One region of the Sphingomonas sp. DC4900 genome, then DNA from elsewhere that is predicted to be linked to it. Evidence: predicted binding sites of a transcription regulator. Region 1 holds the regulator's gene; each other region holds the start of a gene.
What was found. The regulator LexA, encoded in region 1, represses DNA repair genes until DNA is damaged. The targets are predictions, from matches to a motif close to GTTCCNCNCTTGTTCT.
Positions count from the first base shown of each region.

Region 2: the regulator LexA is predicted to act here: its motif matches at 2,332-2,347, upstream of ACP690_RS04710 (ATP-dependent helicase).
Region 3: the regulator LexA is predicted to act here: its motif matches at 2,887-2,902, upstream of ACP690_RS10750 (ribonucleoside-diphosphate reductase subunit alpha).
Region 4: the regulator LexA is predicted to act here: its motif matches at 3,157-3,172, upstream of radA (DNA repair protein RadA).

Region 1 covers NZ_JAFCUK010000004.1:180,596-185,438, forward strand. The annotation lists gene ACP690_RS07355 (ComEC/Rec2 family competence protein) at 1-1,456, shown strand, start outside; gene lexA (transcriptional repressor LexA) at 1,727-2,419, opposite strand; gene ACP690_RS07365 (molybdopterin molybdotransferase MoeA) at 2,478-3,659, opposite strand; gene moaC (cyclic pyranopterin monophosphate synthase MoaC) at 3,664-4,131, opposite strand; gene trpC (indole-3-glycerol phosphate synthase TrpC) at 4,128-4,843, opposite strand, start outside.
Region 2 covers NZ_JAFCUK010000003.1:35,962-40,804, reverse strand. The annotation lists gene ACP690_RS04710 (ATP-dependent helicase) at 43-2,328, opposite strand; gene ACP690_RS04705 (MFS transporter) at 2,575-3,873, shown strand; gene ACP690_RS04700 (hypothetical protein) at 3,857-4,150, opposite strand; gene rsmD (16S rRNA (guanine(966)-N(2))-methyltransferase RsmD) at 4,169-4,705, opposite strand; gene ACP690_RS04690 (pseudouridine synthase) at 4,702-4,843, opposite strand, start outside.
Region 3 covers NZ_JAFCUK010000008.1:64,790-69,632, reverse strand. The annotation lists gene ACP690_RS10770 (hypothetical protein) at 1-48, shown strand, start outside; gene ACP690_RS10765 (AAA family ATPase) at 127-654, shown strand; gene ACP690_RS10760 (class I SAM-dependent methyltransferase) at 719-1,507, shown strand; gene ACP690_RS10755 (protein-L-isoaspartate(D-aspartate) O-methyltransferase) at 1,599-2,504, opposite strand; gene ACP690_RS10750 (ribonucleoside-diphosphate reductase subunit alpha) at 2,918-4,828, shown strand.
Region 4 covers NZ_JAFCUK010000016.1:31,894-36,736, reverse strand. The annotation lists gene ACP690_RS15360 (cation:proton antiporter) at 1-417, opposite strand, end outside; gene ACP690_RS15355 (iron-sulfur cluster assembly scaffold protein) at 410-847, opposite strand; gene ACP690_RS15350 (CvpA family protein) at 844-1,419, opposite strand; gene radA (DNA repair protein RadA) at 1,762-3,135, opposite strand; gene ACP690_RS15340 (glycosyltransferase family 4 protein) at 3,384-4,547, shown strand.

The DNA.
Region 1 (4,843 bases):
GGGGGGGAGCCGGGGCGGCATTGCGGCGGCGCTGGCGACCGGGGACGAGGGTGCGATCAGCGAGCGCGATGCGGAGGCGATGCGGCGGGCGGGCCTCGCGCATCTGCTGTCGGTCAGCGGGCTGCACATCACCGCGGCGGTGGCGGCGACGATGTTCGTCACGTTGCGGCTGCTCGCGCTGTGGCCATGGCTCGCCATCCGCGTCCGGTTGCCGTTGGTCGCGGCGGGGATGGGGGCGTTGGCCGCCATCGGCTATACGTTGCTCACCGGATCCCAGGTGCCCACGATCCGATCGTGCGTCGCCGCGCTGCTCGTGCTGGCGGCGCTGGCGATGGGGCGGGAGGCGATGACGCTGCGGCTGGTTGCGGCCGGCGCGATGGTCGTGCTCGCGGTGCGGCCGGAAGCGCTGGTGGGGCCAAGCTTCCAGCTGTCGTTCGCCGCGATCGTGGCGATCGTTGCGCTGCACGAGCATCCGCGGGTGCGCGGGTGGTTCGAGCCGCGTGAGGAAGCGCGCGCACGCCGTCTGCTACGCGGGCTTGGGTCGCTGCTGCTGACGGGCGTGGTGGTGGAGGCGGCGCTGATGCCGATCGCAATCTATCACTTCCACAAGGCGGGCCTGTATGGGGCTGCGGCCAATATCGTCGCCATCCCGCTGACGACGTTCGTCGTCATGCCGCTGGAGGCGGGGGCGTTGGTGCTGGACACGGTCGGGCTGGGCGGGCCCGTGTGGTGGTTGACCGATGGGGCGCTGCGCGGGCTGCTGTGGCTGGCGCATGTCGTGGCGGATGCGCCGGGCGCGTCTCTGGTGGTGTCGTCGATGCCGCTGGGGGCGTTTCTGTCGATGGTCGCCGGTGGGCTGTGGCTGGCGCTGTGGAGTACGCGGATGCGCTGGATCGGCGTGCTGCCGGTCGTCGCCGGTGCCGCCTGGGCGGCGTCGACCCCGCCACCCGATCTGCTGGTGACGGGGGACGGGCGGCATATGGCGATCCGGCTGGGTGGCCGGCTGGCGCTGCTGCGCGACCGCGCCGGGGACTATACGCGGGCGATGCTCGCCGAAAATGGCGGGACCGATGGCGAGCCGTGGCTGCTCGACGATCTGCCGGAGGCCCGGTGCAGCCGCGATGCGTGCGTGGCGGTCCTGCGGGACGGGGGAGGGCAGTCGTTCCGCGTCCTGGCAACCCGCAGCGGCTACCAACTGGCATGGCGGGATGTGGTCGCGGCCTGCGGGAGGGCGGACGTCGTGGTGAGCGACCGGCGGCTGCCGCGGGCGTGCCGGCCGCGCTGGCTGCGGCTAGACGCGCCCGTGCTGCGGCGTACCGGCGGGGTCATGCTGACCCTGGCGAGCGGGCGTGTGCGGACCGTGACGCAGCCAGGGGATCGGCATCCATGGTTGGTGGGAGCCAAGGTCGCCCCGCCTCGGCCGGACGATATCCCGACGGCCATGCCTCCGCGATGACCTCAGCTCGAGCGCTGGTCTCGGTCTGAGCCTTTGCGACGGGGCGCTGCTTCCCGTAGCGGCACGAGTTCGGGTCAATCCGTCATTGCTTCGCTGCGCTCGCAATGATGCCCGTGTCTAAACATCCGATATTTAAGGACTTTCAAGCACGCAATCAGCGGGAAGCCGGAATGCCCTGCCCTCGACGGGAGGCAGAAGGCGCCGTTTGGAAAGTCACAAAAGTCTCACGAACGATCGTGTTTTGCGGTGCGCCACCACGCCGGAATCCCGTCAGTCGTAGCGGCGCAGGATACCCGACAATTTGCCCTGCACGCGGACGTGCGAGGGAACGTAGCGCTGCGGCTCATAGGCGCGGTTGGCGGGATCGAGGCGGATCATCGCGCCTTCGCGACGGAAATATTTGAGTGTCGCCTCGCTATCCTCGATCAACGCAACGACGATCTCGCCATCGCGGGCGATGTCGGTACGGCGGATCAGCGCATAGTCGCCATCTAGAATACCAGCCTCGACCATCGAGTCGCCGGAAACCTCCAGCGCATAATGTTCGCCGGTGCCGAGCAACGCCGCGGGGACGGCGAGCATCGAACTGCCTTCGAACGCCTCGATCGGCACGCCGGCGGCGATCCGGCCGTGCAGCGGGATTTCGACGACGTCGTTCGCCGGCGAGGGGGCGGGACGCACATTGCCCGCGGCCGGCGCGCTCGGCGGCGCAGCGGGAGCGGGCGTTTCAGGCGCCTTGCGTTCGGAGCGTTCCGGCATGCGCAGCACTTCCAGCGCGCGCGCACGGTTGGGAAGGCGGCGGATGAAGTTGCGTTCCTCCAGCGCGCTGATCAGGCGGTGGACGCCGGACTTGGACTTGAGGTCGAGCGCGTCCTTCATCTCCTCGAACGACGGTGAGATGCCCGTCTCCTCGAGCCGGTCGTTGATGAAGCATACAAGCTCGTGCTGCTTGCGCGTGAGCATAAGCGGTCCTTCCCCGTCAGAACAGACGCGGAACTTCTAGGGAACAATTCGTGGGGCGTCAAGCGATGACGAGGATTTCCGCCGAGTCGCCCACGCGCGCGACGGGGGCACCGACCGGCCGCACGATCAGGCAATGCGAGCGCGCCAGCGTCAGCAGCATCGAACTGTCCTGAATGGTCGAGGCATAGGCGCGGCCGTCGCGCAGCTCTGCGCGCAGATAATCGGTGCGCGGGCCGTTGGCGGGCAGGTCTTCCCCCAGGATCGCCATCGTGCTGCGCGGCAGCGGGTTCGCAGCGCCGGACAGGTGCGCGATCAACGGTTTGACGAAGAGCAGGGCGGTGACGAAGGCCGATACCGGGTTGCCCGGCAGGCCCAGCACCTGCATCGCGCCGCGCCGTCCCGCCATCATCGGCTTGCCCGGCCGCAGCGCGATCCGCCAGAAATCGATGACGCCGCCCGCCGCCTCCAGCGCCGGGCGCACGAGGTCGTGGTCGCCCACGGACGCGCCGCCGGTGGTGACGAGCAGGTCGGCGTCGACGCGCGCGAACGCATCGCGCAGGCGATCGAGATCATCGGGCAGGATGCCGAGGTCGATCAGCTCGATCGGCAGGTCGGCGAGCATCGCCGTCAGCATCGCGCGGTTCGATTCGGGCAGCGCGCTCGCGTCGCCGCGGGTGCCCGGATCGACCAGTTCGTCGCCCGTCGCGCAGATGGCGACGCGCACCCGGCGGTGGACCGCGATCGTGCCGATGCCGCCGGTCGCGGCGACGGCGATGCGGGCTGGCGTCAGCCGCTCGCCGCGGGCGATCAGGCGATTGCCGGCGTGAAAGTCGAGGCCGCGGCGGCGGGTGTTGCGGCCGAGCGTTGCCGGGCCTTCGCCAGTCAGGTGGATCGCGGTGCCGGAGGCCGCGATCTCTTCCTGCACCATCACCGTGTCGGCGCCTTCGGGCATGGCCGCGCCGGTGAAGATGCGCGCGGTTTCGCCGGGCCCGACGGTGCCGGCAAAGGGGCGGCCGGCGGCGCTTTCGCCGATCAGCGTCCACGGTCCGGGCAGGTCGGTGAAGCGGATCGCATAGCCGTCCATCGCCGACAGGTCGGCGGCGGGCTGGGTGCGGCGGGCGGCGATGTCGTCCGCCGCCCAGCGGCCGGCGGCGGCGGTCAGCGGCACGGTTTCGGTCCCGACCGGCGGGGCGTGCGCGAACAGCCGCGCCTGGGCTTCGTCGATCGGGAGCAGCGCCATGGCGTCAGGCGCGCCAATCGCCAGAGGCGCCGCCGGCCTTTTCGAGCAGGCGGATGTCCGAGATGGTCATGGCGCGGTCCATCGCCTTCGCCATGTCGTAGATGGTGAGCAAGGCGACCGACACGGCGGTCAGCGCCTCCATCTCGACGCCGGTCTTGCCGTCGGTGGCGGTCAGCGCGGTTGCGGTGATGCCGGCATCGTCCAGCGTCAGGTCGAGCGTGACGCGGGTGAGGGGCAAGGGGTGGCAGAGCGGGATAAGGTCCGCGGTCTTTTTCGCCGCCATGATCCCGGCGACGCGGGCAACGGCGAGCACGTCGCCCTTCTTCGCGGCGCCGTCGCGGATTGCCGCCAGGGCGTCGGGTGCGATGGCGATGCGGCCGGTGGCGACCGCGCGACGCTGCGTCACCGCCTTGTCGCCGACATCGACCATATGCGCGGCACCGTCGGCGTCGATATGGGTGAGGCGGCTCACCCGACCAAGGCCCGCGTCGCGGCCTCGACGTCGTCGGCGCGCATCAGCGCCTCGCCGATCAGGAAGCAGCGCACGCCATGCGCCGCCATCGCATCGAGATCGGCGCGGGTTTCGAGGCCGCTTTCCGCAACGAAGGTGCAGCCCTTTGGCGCCTTGCCGACCAGCTCGTAGGTGCGGGCGAAGTCGACGGAGAAGTCGTGCAGATTGCGGTTGTTGACGCCGATCAGCCGCGATTTGAGGCGGAGCGCGCGGTCCAGTTCGGATTCGTCATGCACCTCGACCAGCACGTCCATGCCGCAATCGAGCGCCGACGCCTCGATTTCCGCCATCTGATTGTCGTCCAGCGCGGCAACGATGATGAGGATGGCATCGGCGCCGATCGAGCGGCTTTCGGTCGCCTGCCAGGGATCGACCATGAAATCCTTGCGGATCACGGGCAGGTCGCAGGCGGCGCGCGCGGCGATCAGATAGTCATCGCTGCCCTGGAACCATTGTTCGTCGGTGAGCACCGACAGGCAGGCCGCGCCACCCGCCTGATAAGCGCGCGCGTGGGCGGGCGGATCGAAATCGGCACGGATCAGCCCCTTGGACGGGCTGGCCTTTTTGATTTCGGCAATGAGCGCGTGGCCGGATGTGGCGTCGAGCGCGGCGCGGAAGCCGCGCGGCTTCGTCACCGCGGCGATGCGCGCGTCGAGATCGGCGAGGCTGATCG
Region 2 (4,843 bases), on a different contig from region 1:
CGCCATGACGAGGAGGGTGGTACTCGGGCGGGAGCGCCCCGATCACCCGATCGTGACGAAGCTGTCCATCACCCGCTTGCGGCCGGCGGCCTCGAAGTCGATCTCCAGCTTGTTGCCTTCGATCTCGGCAATCGCGCCATAGCCGAACTTCTGGTGGAAGACGCGCATGCCGACGCTGAGGTCGCTGCGCCCCTTGTTGCCGATGCTGACCGCGCTCGCCCGGCTCTCGACGATCCGCGTCGGCTGGGTGGTGAAGCCGGAGCCAGACCCCGCCGCGCGCTGCCAGCCCGGACCGCGGCCGGTGCCGCGCGCGACATTGGCGAAGGGATCGGCGCGCTCGCTCCAATTGGCGCGCCACAGGCTTTCGCCGCCCGACATGGTGGTGTCGCTGTCGGTATGTTCGGGCGGCAATTCGCCGACGAAGCGGCTCGGGATGCTGGAGGTCCACTGGCCGTAGATGCGGCGGTTGGCGGCGTGGAGGATCGTCGCGCGGCGGCGCGCACGCGTGATCGCGACATAGGCGAGGCGGCGCTCCTCCTCCAGGCTGCGCGTGCCGCCTTCGTCGATCGCACGTTGTGAGGGGAACAGGCCTTCTTCCCAGCCGACGAGAAACACGGTGTCGAATTCGAGGCCCTTGGCGGCGTGGATCGTCATGATCGTGACCTCGGGCGCCTGCACCGCGCCTTCCTTGTCCATGACGAGGCTGACGTGTTCGAGGAATGCGCCGAGCGACTCATATTCTTCCATCGCGCGGACGAGTTCGGACAGGTTTTCGAGCCGCCCGGATGCCTCGACCGACTTTTCGGCCTGCCACATCGCGGTATAGCCCGATTCGTCGAGCATCTGCCGCGCCAGTTCGGCATGCGGCAGATCGCGTGCCCGGTCGCGCCAGCGCGCGATGTCGCCGACGAAATTGCCGAGCGCGCGGCGCGCCTGCGGGGTCAGTTCGTCGGTGTCGAGAATGCGCGCCGCGGCGATGGTGAGCGGCACGCCCTCGGCGCGGGCGAGCTGGTGGATCTTGGCGATCGCCTTGTCGCCAAGGCCGCGCTTGGGGACGTTGACGATGCGTTCGAAGGCCAGATCGTCCGACGGCTGGTTGACGATGCGCAGATAGGCGAGCGCGTCGCGGATTTCGGCGCGTTCGTAGAAGCGATAGCCGCCGACGATGCGGTACGGCATGCCGATCGAGATGAAGCGGTCTTCGAATTCGCGCGTCTGATGCTGCGCGCGGACGAGGATGGCGATATGGTCGAGCGGGGTGCCGTTCCGCTGCGCGGCCTCAATCTCGTCGCTAACCCGGCGCGCTTCTTCCGGCCCGTCCCACACCCCCAGCACGCGCACCTTCTCGCCCACATCGAGTTCGGTCCACAGCGTCTTGCCGAGCCGACCGCCGTTATGCGCGATCACGCCCGACGCGGCGCCGAGGATATGCGGCGTCGATCGGTAATTCTGTTCGAGGCGGATCACCTTGGCGCCGGGAAAATCCTTCTCGAACTTCAGGATGTTTTCGACCTGCGCGCCGCGCCACGAATAGATGGACTGATCGTCGTCGCCGACACAGGCGATGTTCTTGCGCGTCTGAGCCAGCAGCCGCAGCCAGAGATACTGGACGATGTTGGTGTCCTGATATTCGTCCACCATGATGTATTTGAAGCGCTCCTGATAGGTGCGCAGCACATCGGCGTGCGTCTTCAGGATGGTGAGCATGTGGAGCAGCAGGTCGCCGAAGTCGCAGGCGTTCACGCTGCGCAGCCGCGCCTGATATTGCGCGTACAGGTCGCCGCCGCGCCCGTTGGCGTAGCGTTCGCTCTCGCCGGCATCGATATCGGCGGGGACCAGACCCCTGTTTTTCCAATCGTCGATCAGGCCGGCGAGGCTGCGCGCGGGGAAGCGCTTTTCGTCGATGTCCGCGGCGACGATCAGCTGTTTCAGCAGCCGCAACTGATCGTCGGTGTCGAGAATGGTGAAGTTCGACTGCAATCCGACCAGTTCGGCATGGCGGCGGAGCATCTTGGCGCCGATCGCGTGGAAGGTGCCGAGCCACGGCATGCCCTCCACCGCGTCGCCGACCATCCGGCCGACACGCTCGCGCATCTCGCGCGCGGCTTTGTTGGTGAAGGTGACGGCGAGGATTTCGGACGGCCACGCCTTGCGCGTCCACAGCAGATGCGCGAGCCGCGCGGTCAGCGCCGCGGTCTTGCCCGTACCGGCGCCGGCCAGCATCAGCACCGGGCCTTCGGTGGTGAGCACTGCGTCGCGCTGCGGCGGGTTCAACCCCTTGAGATACGGCGGATCCTGCAGGGCGGCGGGGGAGGCGGTGTCGGTCACCGGCGAACAGGTAGGGAACGGCGCTTGGCTCGGCAAGCTGCGAGCGCGGCAAGCCCGGAAAAATCGGGGCAGCCACCGGTGCGGCCGCCCCGTAGTTCAGGGAGCACCAGTCGACAGAAAGGCGACCGATACATCGCGACCCACAGGGGGAGGGGAGCCGCGGTGGCATCGCGGTAGCGGCGGAATGTTGCGAAGGGATGGCAACTTTGTTGCCAGATGCCTTTATTTGGGGGTTAGAAAGGCGGCATGAGCCAAACCCCTGCCGCCGAAGTCCCGGACGCCGCCGTCACGCCAGCCTCGCCGCGCCGGATCCTGACCGCGAGCCTCGTCGGTACGGCGGTGGAATTCTACGATTTCTACATTTACGCCACCGCCGCGGCGCTGGTGTTTCCGGCGCTGTTCTTTCCGGGGGAAAGTGCATCGGCGCGGCAGATGATGAGCTTCGCGAGCTTCGCCGTGGCCTTCTTCGCGCGGCCGATCGGTGCGGCGGTGTTCGGGCATTTCGGCGACCGGATCGGGCGCAAGTCGACCCTCGTCGCCAGCCTGTTGCTCATGGGCGGGTCGACCGTCGCGATCGCCTTCCTGCCGACCTATCGACAATTCGGCATCTGGGCGCCGCTGCTATTGTGCCTGATGCGATTGGGCCAGGGGCTGGGGCTGGGCGGCGAATGGGGCGGCGCGGCGCTGCTCGCAGTCGAGAACGCACCGCCGCATCGGCGCAACACGTGGGGCATGTTCCCCCCGCTGGGGGCGCCGGTCGGCTTCATCCTGGCGAACGGATTGTTCCTGCTGCTGGGGCTGGTGCTGAGCGACGATCAGTTCCGCGCCTGGGGGTGGCGCCTGCCGTTCCTGGTGAGCGCGGTGCTGGTCGCGCTCGGCCTGTGGATCCGACTGAAGCTGACCGAGACGCCCGCCTTCGTCGAAGCGGCCAAGGCGGAGGCGCTGCCCAAGGTGCCGCTCGCGACGCTGTTTGCCGGTCATGGCCGCGCGCTGCTGGCCGGCACCGGCGGGGTGGTGGCGTGCTTCGCGCTCTTCTACCTCGCGACCGCCTTTACGCTGAGCTACGGCACGACGACGCTGGGCTATGACAAGACGGCGCTGCTCGGCGTCGAGCTGGTCGCGATCCTGTTTCTCGCCGCAGGCGTGATCGTCGCGAGCGTTCTGGCAGACCGGACGGGGGCGGAGCGGATGCTGGTAATCGGCTTTCTGGGCTGCATCGTCGCCGGCGCACTGATGGGGCCGATGCTGGGCGCCGGATCGCTGGTCGTGGTGTTCGCGTGGCTGGCCTTCGCCTTGTTCGTCATGGGCTTTGCCTATGGTCCGCTCGGCGGCTGGCTGCCGACGCTGTTTCCGGCGGGCGTGCGCTACACCGGCGTGTCGATGACGTTCAACGTCGGCGGTATCTTGGGCGGGGCACTCGCGCCGATCGCGGCGCAGGCGCTCGCTGCGCGCGGGCTGTGGTGGATCGGGCTGTATCTGGTCGCGGCGGGCCTCGTGAGCCTCGCCGGCCTCGCACTGTTGCCGCGGGTCAGGACCGCCGACTGAACCAGCGCGGCCAGCGCGACACGCTGCGTTTCGGGACATCGGCCTCGGAATAGCCGGTCGCGTTGAGCAGGAAGCTGGCGAGCAGCAACGCTTGGTTGCGGCTCAGCACCAGCCGCGTCGTCGCGATCTGCTGATTGTCGAGCGCCTGTGCGGACGGCGTCGTCTGCACCTCCAGCTCGATGCCCTTGGGCAAGGGATGATGCACCCATCCGACCACCGCCTGCGGCCCCGACCGCCGCGGGGCATCGTAATGGTGGGGAATGAACTGCGTCGCCATGGCTCCCTCCTGTTGCGATCAGGCGGCCCGCAAGAGTGTCACACGGGCCTTCCCATGCACGCGGCTGGTGTCGATGGCGAACCCGGCGACCTCGACCGCCTCGTCGCGTGCGGTCTCTATGCTGACCCAGGTCGCGGCGTTCGTCCAGCCCAGCCGCGCCAATTTATCCAAGGCTACCAAGCCTGCACCGGTGCCGTAGGGCGGGTCCATCATGATGAGGTCGAGCGGCGCGCGCGCCGGCCCCAGCGCCATTACCGACCCGCTGCGCACGTCGCCGCGCGTGCCGAGCTTGGCGAGGTTGGCCTTCAGCGCATCCAGCGCCGCGCCGTCCTGTTCGACGAATAGGCAGGACGCCGCGCCACGCGACAGCGCCTCGATCCCCAGCGCGCCCGATCCGGCGAACAGATCGGCGACGGCGAGCCCTTCGAAGCTGCCGAGGCGGCTGGTGAGCATTGAGAACAAGGCCTCGCGCGTGCGGTCGGCGGTGGGGCGCGTCGCGTCGCCCTTGGGCGCGACGAGCGGACGCCCGCGCCACTGGCCGGCGATTACCCTCACGAGCGACCTCCGCGCGGCCCGCCCTTGGGCCCGCCCTTGAAGCCACCGCTGGGCGGACGCCCGCCCGATGGGCGCGGCGAGCCGCCGCCGCCTGCGGGGCCGCTGCGCGTCGGGGCGTCACCGCGGGGAGGTCGTTGG
Region 3 (4,843 bases), on a different contig from region 1:
CAGGCGCACGATGGCATGCCGGGCAGCATCAACGGCATGGAGCGTTAAGTCTCGATCCCCCTCCACCATCCGTTGTGAAGCCCCACCCGCAGGCATAGTACATCCCGCGAGGAGCTATGCCGCGCCATGACGCTGAACGAGCTGGGCACACGCATCTGCATCATGGGGCCGTCGAACAGCGGTAAGTCGACCCTCGCGGAGGCGATTGCGAAGGCCCGGGGCTTGCAGGTGGTACACCTCGATCAGCTCCACCATCTCCCGCACACCGACTGGGTGCCACGACCGCCAGCCGAGTTCGCGGCGCTCCATGATGCCGCGATCGCCGGCGACCGCTGGGTGATGGACGGCAATTACTCGCGACTGCTCCCGCAACTCCTGCAACGGGCGACCGGCGTCATCCTGCTCGACGTTCCGACGACGACCAGCCTGTATCGATACATCCGACGCTGCTGGTTCGAGCGCGACCGTCGCGGCGGGCTGGAAGGCGGTCGCGATAGCGTGAAATGGGACATGATCCGGCACATCGCCATCGCCACCCGAGCCAACCGGACCCGCTACCGCGCCCTGTTCGACGGCATCGCCCTGCCCATGATACAGATCGCGTCCACCGCAGCGCTGACCGCCTTCTACCGCGCCAACGGCTTGAGACGGTGAGGTCCGTATTCTCATACAGCCAAGGACGCCATAAACCGGCTCGCAGTTCATCACCGAGGGCGTCATGGCAAGCAGTGAGCAAAGCTATCTTCGCGATGTTCAATATCGCTTCCCCGATCGGCTGAAAGCGCGGTCGATCTTGCATACCCGCTATGGGCGGGGCGACTGGTTCGAGTGGCTGTCCGCCAACATTCCGCTGCCTGCGGGCGGTGTCATTGCCGACGTGGGGTGTGGCGCGGGATCGTTCTGGACGAACGCGCCGCAAGCGGTGCCATCCGACCTGAAGCTGCGGCTGTCTGATATCTCACAAGGCATGGTGGACGCTGCCCGCGCCGCCATTGCCGCCGTGCAGCGGTGGCACGATGTCAAGGTGTCCGTGGCTGACGCCGTTGCCCTGCCGCTGGCCGATGCCAGCGTGGACACGACAATCGCGATCCACATGCTCTATCACCTCGCCGACCCGACTGCCGGACTGAAGGAGATGGCAAGGGTAACGCGCGAAGGCGGTACCGTGGCCGTGGTGCTCAATCCAGCAGGTACGATGGCAGAGCTGTCGGCGTTGGCGCGGGCACCATTCGGAGGCCAGGCTGATCCACGACCAGAACCGCTTTCGTCGGAGCAAGGCCTCGCGCTCATGCACGACGCGTTCGCCAGCGTCGATGTCATCCGGTACGACGACGAGTTGCGCGTCACCGATCCCGTCGATCTGTTAGGCTATCTGACTAGCCTGCCGATTGCCGATAAGCCGGGCATCATGGAGCACCTGGCGGCTGCCGTTCAGGACGCCTTCGAACGCGAGAATGGGGTCTTCACCATTACAAAGGCATCCGAATTGCTCATCGGGCGCAGATAACGCTGGCGTGTTGGGTTGCCCAAATTTGCATCGTTGGCGGGAATGCCGCCCCAACCCTGAGATCGAAGACGCCTCGCCCGCTCCCGCCCCCTCAAACCACCCCCACGATCGGAGCGCGAAAGCACAGCGGGATCGTGCGATCGGTCAGCGCGCGGGGCGCGAAAGGGCGGACGCGGCCGCCGGTGAAGTGGACGAACAGCGCGGGGCCCAGCGTGCATCGATCCAGCGTACCGTCGGCGCGCTTGGTCATGCGCAGCAATTGCGTGCTGGTGTCGGACGGGCCGATGGGCATGACGATGCGGCCGCCGACCTTCAGCTGGTCGACCAGCGGTTGCGGCACCGCGGTGGCGCTGGCGGCGACGACGATCCCGTCGAAGGGCGCCTGCTCCGGCCAGCCGAGGAAGCCGTCGCCCGCCCGCACGGTGACGGTCGCATAGCCCATCCGGCGCAGGCGTGCGGCCGCCATGCGGGCGAGCGGCGCGACGATCTCGACCGAGGCGACGCGCGCCGCGACCGCCGCAAGCACCGCTGCCTGATAGCCCGATCCCGTGCCGATATCGAGCACATGAGCGCTGCGATCCGCGGGCAGGTCCAGCGCCGCGGTCATCACCGCGACGACATAGGGATCGGAGATCGTCTGACCGTGGCCGATGTCCTGCGGCAGATCGACATAGGCCGCCGCGCGTCCCCTGGCGTCGACGAAGTTCTCGCGCGGGATCGTGCCGATCGCCGCCAGCGCGCGCGCCAGGGCCGGCGTGTCCGCCGCCGGATCGTTGCTGCGAATGTCGGCACGGATGTCGGCGACCATCGCCGCGCGCTGCTGTGCCGGGGTCTGGTGCGCCCGCGCCTTGGCCAGCATGGTCAGCATATCGACCCCCGCCACCGGTCGCTGCGCACAGCCGGCGAGTATCAGGGCGGAGAGGACGAGAGACGAACGACGACGCATCGCCGCGGCTTCGACGGTATCCCCGGCCGCCGCAACGAAACTTTCGTTCATGTTTGACGGACGGGACGACATGGGTTGAATCGCGTCCGGATTGGCCCCTTCGGCCACTAAAAAAATTTTCATCGCGCCACTCGCCGCTTGCACTTTCCGGAAGCCGCGGAAGTCCACGCGTCGCGGCCCCTCGACCGGCCCGCCGCGCCCCGTTCGCACCGGAACCGCACGGCTGCCGCGTCATTAAGCCTCTTGCCCGCGGCGACGCTTTGCCACAATTTGTGGGGGTTGCGTTCGGGGGTGAACCCAATCGCTGGTAGAGATCGATGGCGGCATCCCGTGCCGGATTCGCCATGGGGCACAATGCGGCCGTGAACCGCGACCCCTTTTTGTTCTCACCATCGGGGCGCCCGGGTGATATGCTGTGCATGTCGCCCCGAGTCGAACATGTATGGAACAAGGGACGGTAATCGATGGATTTCAGGGACACGCAGGGTGAGGCCATGACCGATACGATCGACGCCACCGTCGCCGCCGAGGCGCCCGCCGCAGAGGCGAATGGCGGCAGCAAGGCGATCCACGCCCGCCCCTATCCCGTCGAGGTCGATCATAGCCGCGATGCGCTGCTGACCGATTTCGGCAAGGAAACGCTGAACGATCGCTACCTGCTGCCGGGCGAAAGCTATCAGGACCTGTTCGTCCGCGTCGCCTCGGCCTATGCCGACGATGCCGCGCATGCGCAGCGCCTGTACGATTATATCAGCCGCTTGTGGTTCATGCCCGCGACGCCGGTGCTGTCGAACGGCGGCACGGGGCGCGGCCTGCCGATCAGCTGCTACCTCAATTCGGTGCCCGACAGCCTGAACGGCATCGTCGACACCTGGAACGAGAACGTCTGGCTCGCCTCGCGCGGCGGCGGCATCGGCACCTATTGGGGCAGCGTGCGCGGCATCGGCGAACCCGTCGGCCTCAACGGCAAGACCAGCGGCATCATCCCCTTCGTCCGCGTAATGGACAGCCTGACGCTCGCGATTTCGCAAGGGTCGCTGCGCCGCGGTTCGGCCGCCTGCTACCTCGACGTCAGCCATCCGGAGATCGAGGAATTCCTCGAAATTCGTAAGCCCAGCGGCGACTTCAACCGCAAGGCGCTGAACCTGCACCACGGCGTGCTGCTGACCGACGCCTTCATGGAAGCGGTGCGCGACGGCCGCGAATGGAATCTGCTCAGCCCCAAGGACGGCACCGTCCGCGCGACGCTCGATGCGCGCTCGCTGTTCCAGAAGCTCGTCGAAACCCGCCTGCAGACGGGTGAGCCGTACATCGTCTTCGCCGATCACGTGAACAAGGCGATGCCCAAGCATCACCGCGACCTGGGCCTGAAGGTCTCGACGTCGAACCTGTGCTCGGAAATCACGCTGCCGACCGGCCGCGACCATCTCGGCAACGATCGCACCGCGGTCTGCTGCCTGTCGTCGCTCAACCTCGAAACGTGGGACGAGTGGAAGGACGACAAGGTCTTCATCGAAGACGTGATGCGCTTCCTCGACAACGTGCTGCAGGATTATATCGACCGCCACGAACCGGGCATGGAACGCGCCGCCTATAGCGCCGCGCGCGAACGCTCGGTGGGCTTGGGCGTCATGGGCTTCCACTCCTTCCTCCAGGCGCGCGGCCTGCCGTTCGAAGGCGCGATGGCGAAGAGCTGGAACCTCAGGATCTTCAAGCACATCAGCGCGCAGGTGAATCAGGCGTCGATGACGCTCGCCGCCGAGCGGGGCCCTTGCCCCGACGCCGCCGACGTCGGCGTGATGGAGCGCTTCAGCTGCAAGATGGCGATCGCGCCGACCGCGTCGATCAGCATCATCTGCGGCGGCACCAGCGCCTGCATCGAACCGATTCCGGCGAACATCTACACGCACAAGACGCTGTCGGGCAGCTTCTCGGTCAAGAACCCGTATCTGGAAAAGCTGCTCAAGGAGAAATCCAAGAACAGCGACGCGGTATGGAATTCGATCCTCGAACACGGCGGCTCGGTCCAGCACCTCGACTTCCTGTCGGTGGAAGAGAAGGATTGCTACAAGACCAGCTTCGAAATCGACCAGCGCTGGCTGCTCGAACTCGCCGGCGACCGCACGCCCTATATCGACCAGGCGCAGTCGCTGAACCTGTTCATCCCGGCCGACGTCGAGAAGTGGGACCTCCTGATGCTCCACTTCCGCGCCTGGGAGCTTGGCATCAAGTCGCTCTACTATCTGCGCTCGAAGAGCGTGCAGCGCGCGGGCTTCGCCGGATCGGGCGGCGTGGAAGCGGACAACACCATCGCCGCGCCGAAGTTCGAAATCGGCGAGACGACGGACTATGACGAATGTCTGGCGTGTCAGTGAGGTGTGGGCGGCTTC
Region 4 (4,843 bases), on a different contig from region 1:
CATCGGCAGCACCTGCGCCGTCGACGACAGCGCCAGCGGCAGGCCCAGTGCCAATGATGCTGGGACGGAGAAATGTGCGAACGCCCAGATGACGGCCGTCACGGCAAGACCGCAGGCGACGACCTGCAACAGGCCCAGCCCGAAAATCTCCTGCTTCATCCGCCATAGCCGCGACGGGTTCAGCTCCAGCCCCACGACGAACAGCAGCAGCGTAATGCCGAGTTCGGCGATCCCCATCTTCGATTCGGCATCGCCGACCAGGCCCAGCACATGTGGCCCGACGACCGCGCCCGCGACCAGGAAGCCCAGCGTCGCACCCAGGCCGATCCGGCGGAACAGCAGCACGAACCCCAGGCCGAAACCCAGCAGGATCATCCCGTCGCGCAGCATCGACACGCCCTCTGCCGCCTCATGCATCGGCCGTCTCCGCGCGCGCCGCAAACGCGGCCTCCGCCGCCGCCTCGAATGCCAGCCGGATCGAGGGGTGCCGCGCGGTATAGTCCAGTGCCGGCGTGAACACGTCGATCCCCGGCCAATCGGGCGTATTTCCCTCCCGCGCCAGCCACGCGGTCAGCGCATCGCGCGCCGCGGCCAGCTCCTCGGGCGTCTTGCCGACGATGTCCGCCGCCAACAGCGACGACGATGCCTGGCCCAGCGCACAGGCGCGTACCAGCAGCCCGACCTCCTTCACCCGGCCGTCGTCGCCCAGCCCCACGTCCACCGTCACCCGGCTGCCGCAGATCGGCGATCGCTTTTCCACGGTCGCCTGCGCATGCGCCAGCCGCTCATGGTGCGGGATCGACGCCGCCAGCCGCAGGATTTCGGCATTGTACAAGGGGGCGTTCATCGCGCGTCACTTCCATTGTCGGGCTGGCCCGCCTCGCGATCCAGCATCGCGCGCGAACCGAACACGGGCAGCCCGCGACGGCGACGATCGACGAAATCGGCGATCCCTGCGCTCGTCGCGTTGAGCAGATTGTAGCATTTCGACTGGGTCATCCAGTCCGGCCGCCGCGCGGGCCCGCCACGCGCGGTATCGACCAGCAACGCGGCCAGCAGGAAGGCGAGGCTCGCGAGGATCAACCCTTTCAGCGCGCCGAAGCCGAAGCCCAGCGCGCGGTCGACCGGCCCCAGGATCGAGGTGCGCGTCCGCTTGCCGATCGCATTGGCGACCAGCTTGCCGCCCAGATACGTGCCGCCCGCGATGACCGCGAACGCCGCCACCGCCGCGCCCGACGGCGTGCCGACCGTCCCCGCCAGCTTGGCCGCGAGCGCGACGTGGAACAGCTTCAGCATCGCGACGATCGCCACCCAGGCGAACATCGACAACACCTCCGCGACGAACCCCCGCCGCGCGCCTAGCAGCGCCGCGCCCCCGACGAGCAGCAGAACGATGATATCGAGTGCGGTGAGACCCATAGACCTCCGGGAATAAGGACGCGGAACGCCCGCGGCTAGTCCTGCATCGGATGAACTGCGATATGTGGCGGAGAACGGGACGCCGCTACGCCGCGAGCGCCGTCCGTGACGTTTTATCGCGACCCTACCCAATTGCCACGACATGCGTGTGGCGCCCAGCGTTTGCCGCCCTGCCTTCCCCACCCACCGCCGTCATTCCCGCGCAGGCGGGAATCCAGACGCGCTACCGGTAGCGAGAGAGCCGCACCGTCAGAGGATATGGATTCCCGCCTTCGCGGGAATGACGGGACGAACGGGGCGACGAACAAACCTCACCACCAGCCGAAAACCCGCCGAAGCCCCTTACCCCCGCCCCAGCATATGGTCCACGAACTGCCCCAGCGTCCGGAACCCCGTCAGCCGCAACGCGCTGTCGTCCTTGGCCAGCGCGATCGGCACCATCGCGCGCTCGAAGCCGAGCTTCCCCGCCTCCTTCAGCCGCAGCGCGCCATGTGCCACGGGGCGCAGCTCGCCCGACAGCGCGACCTCGCCGAACGCCACCGCATCGACCGGCACCGGCCGCTCCGACAGCGCCGACACCAACGCCGCCGCGACGGCCAAGTCCGCCGCCGGGTCCTGCACGCGATAGCCGCCCGCGATGTTGAGATAGACTTCCGCCGTCGCGAAGCTCAGCCCACACCGCGCCTCCAGCACCGCCAGGATCATGGCCAACCGCCCGCTGTCCCAGCCGACCACCGCACGCCGCGGCGTCGCGCCGCTGGCGAGGCGCACCACCAGCGCCTGGATCTCGACCAGCACCGGCCGCGTCCCCTCCAGCGCCGGGAAGACGGTCGTCCCGCTCACCCCCTCGTCGCGCTGCGTCAGGAACAGCGCCGACGGATTGGCAACTTCGGCCAGCCCCTCGCTTTGCATCGAGAACACGCCGATCTCGTCCGTCCCGCCGAAGCGGTTCTTGATCGAGCGGAGGATGCGATACTGATGGCTGCGCTCGCCCTCGAAGCTCAGCACCGTGTCGACCATATGTTCCAGCACACGCGGCCCCGCGATCGACCCGTCCTTGGTCACGTGGCCGACGAGCACCAGCGCGGTCCCGCGTTCCTTTGCGAAGCGGATCAGCTCCTGCGCCGACGCGCGCACCTGGCTCACCGTGCCCGGCGCGCCCTCGATCAGGTCGCTGTGCATCGTCTGGATCGAATCGATCACCAGCAGTGCCGGCGGCGCGCCGATCGACAGCGTCGTCAGGATATCGCGCACCGATGTCGCCGCGGCGAGCTGCACCGGCGCGCTCCCCAGCCCCAGCCGCCGTGCGCGCAGCCGCACCTGATCCGCAGCCTCCTCGCCCGACACATAGGCGACCGACCGCCCGGCGAGCGCGAACTTCGCCGCCGCCTGCAGCAGCAGCGTCGACTTGCCGATCCCCGGATCGCCGCCGATCAGCGTCGCCGACCCCTCGACGAAGCCGCCGCCCAACGCCCGGTCCAGCTCGGCGATTCCCGTCGCCATCCGTTCGGGCAGCGCGATCTCGGCATCCAGCCCGACCAGCTGCACCGTCCGCCCGCCGGTGTGCAGATTATGCTTGGCCTGGAACGGGGTAACGACCGCACCCGCCTCTTCGACCAGCGTGTTCCATTCGGCGCAATCGCCGCACTGCCCCGCCCAGCGATGCGAAACCGATCCGCACGCCTGGCACACATATCGTTTCTGCGGTTTTGCCATGGCGAAGCGTTTAGCGGAATGAGAACGGGAAGGGAACAGATTTCGGGCTATCGGCAACCCCTAATCCCCCGTCACCCCGGACTTGTTCCGGGGTCCACCGGGCGGCAAGGGGTCGGCTGGCGGCTCGGGACTCCCCCGTGCGGACGAGTGGACCCCGGAACAAGTCCGGGGTGACGGTGTGAAGGCGCGACGACCACGCCCAAGCGACATAGTCACGCCGCAATCGCAACGCTATGGCCGGCGCCATCATGCACCCGTCGGACCTTCGTGTCGCGCTCTTCAGCGGCAATTACAATTACACCCGCGACGGCGCCAACCAGGCGCTGAACCTGCTCGTGCGCCACTTGCTCGACCGCGGCGTGCAGGTCCGCATCTATTCACCGACGATCGATCCGCCCGCCTTCCCGCCCACCGGCGACCTCGTGTCGGTGCCGGCGATCCCGATGCCCGGCGGCCGTGCCGAATATCGCCTGGGCCGCTATCTGCCCAAGGCGACGCGTGAGGATCTGGAGGCGTTCGCGCCCAACATCGTCCACGTCTCTGCGCCCGAATTCCTCAATCACGGTGCGGTCACCTGGGCACGCCGCCACGGCGTTCCCTCGGTCGCCTCGTTCCACACGCGCTTCGAAACCTATTTCCGCTATTATCGGATCGGCTTCATCGAACCGATGATCAAGGCAATCATGACGCGCTTCTACAACCGCGTCGATCGCGTCATGCCGCCCAGCCCGAGCATGGGCGAAGCGCTTCGCGAATGGGGCGTCACCACGCCGATCACCATCTGGTCGCGCGGCATCGACCATGACCGCTTCACGCCGGACCGCCGCGATTGCGCCTGGCGCCGCAGCCTCGGCATCGCCGATCGTGAGGTCGCGATCGGCTTCCTCGGCCGACTGGTGAAGGAAAAGGGCCTCGACGTCTTTGCCGAGGTGGTGAAAGAGCTCACCCGACGCGGCGTGCCGCACAAGGTGCTCGTCGTCGGCAAGGGCCCGGCGGAAGACTGGTTCGCCGCCCAGGCCCCGCACGCAATCTTCGCCGGCTTCCAGTCGGGCGACGACCTTGGCCGTGCGGTCGCGTCGATGGACGTCTTCTTCAACCCCTCGATCACCGAAACCTTCGGCAACGTCACCACCGAAGCCATGGCCGCCGGCGTCCCCGTCGTCGCCGCCCGCGCGACGGGCGCGGTCGATCTGGTCGAGGACGGCGTCACCGGCTTCCTCGTCGATCCGAAGGACATTGCGGGCTATGCCGATGCCATCGAACGCATCGTCGCCGACCCCGCACTGAAGGCCAGCATGGGCGAAGCCGGCCACGCCAAGGCTGCGCGATACCGCTGGGACACGGCGAACCAGGCGGTGCTCGACACGTACCTGGAACTGCACGACGGATCGCACGCCATTCCGAGCCACTGAGCCATCGTCTCGGATTGCGCCACGCCCGCGACGATAAGCCTTCGGTAAAGGCCACGCCGCCCACCCCAAGCGATCGTCACCCCGGATTTGGTCCGGGGTCCACTCCGCGGCGAGGGGAACGGCTACAAGCTCCATCGCTGCCCCTGAGGCCCGGTGGACCCCGGAACAAGCCGGGGTGACGGATCGCGTGCGGGTAGCGATCAAACCTCCACAAAGGCCCTACCAGCGCAGTCGCTCACAGCCCGCGCCCAAAACCCAAACAGGTCATTCCCGCGAAGGCGGGAATCCAGACACGC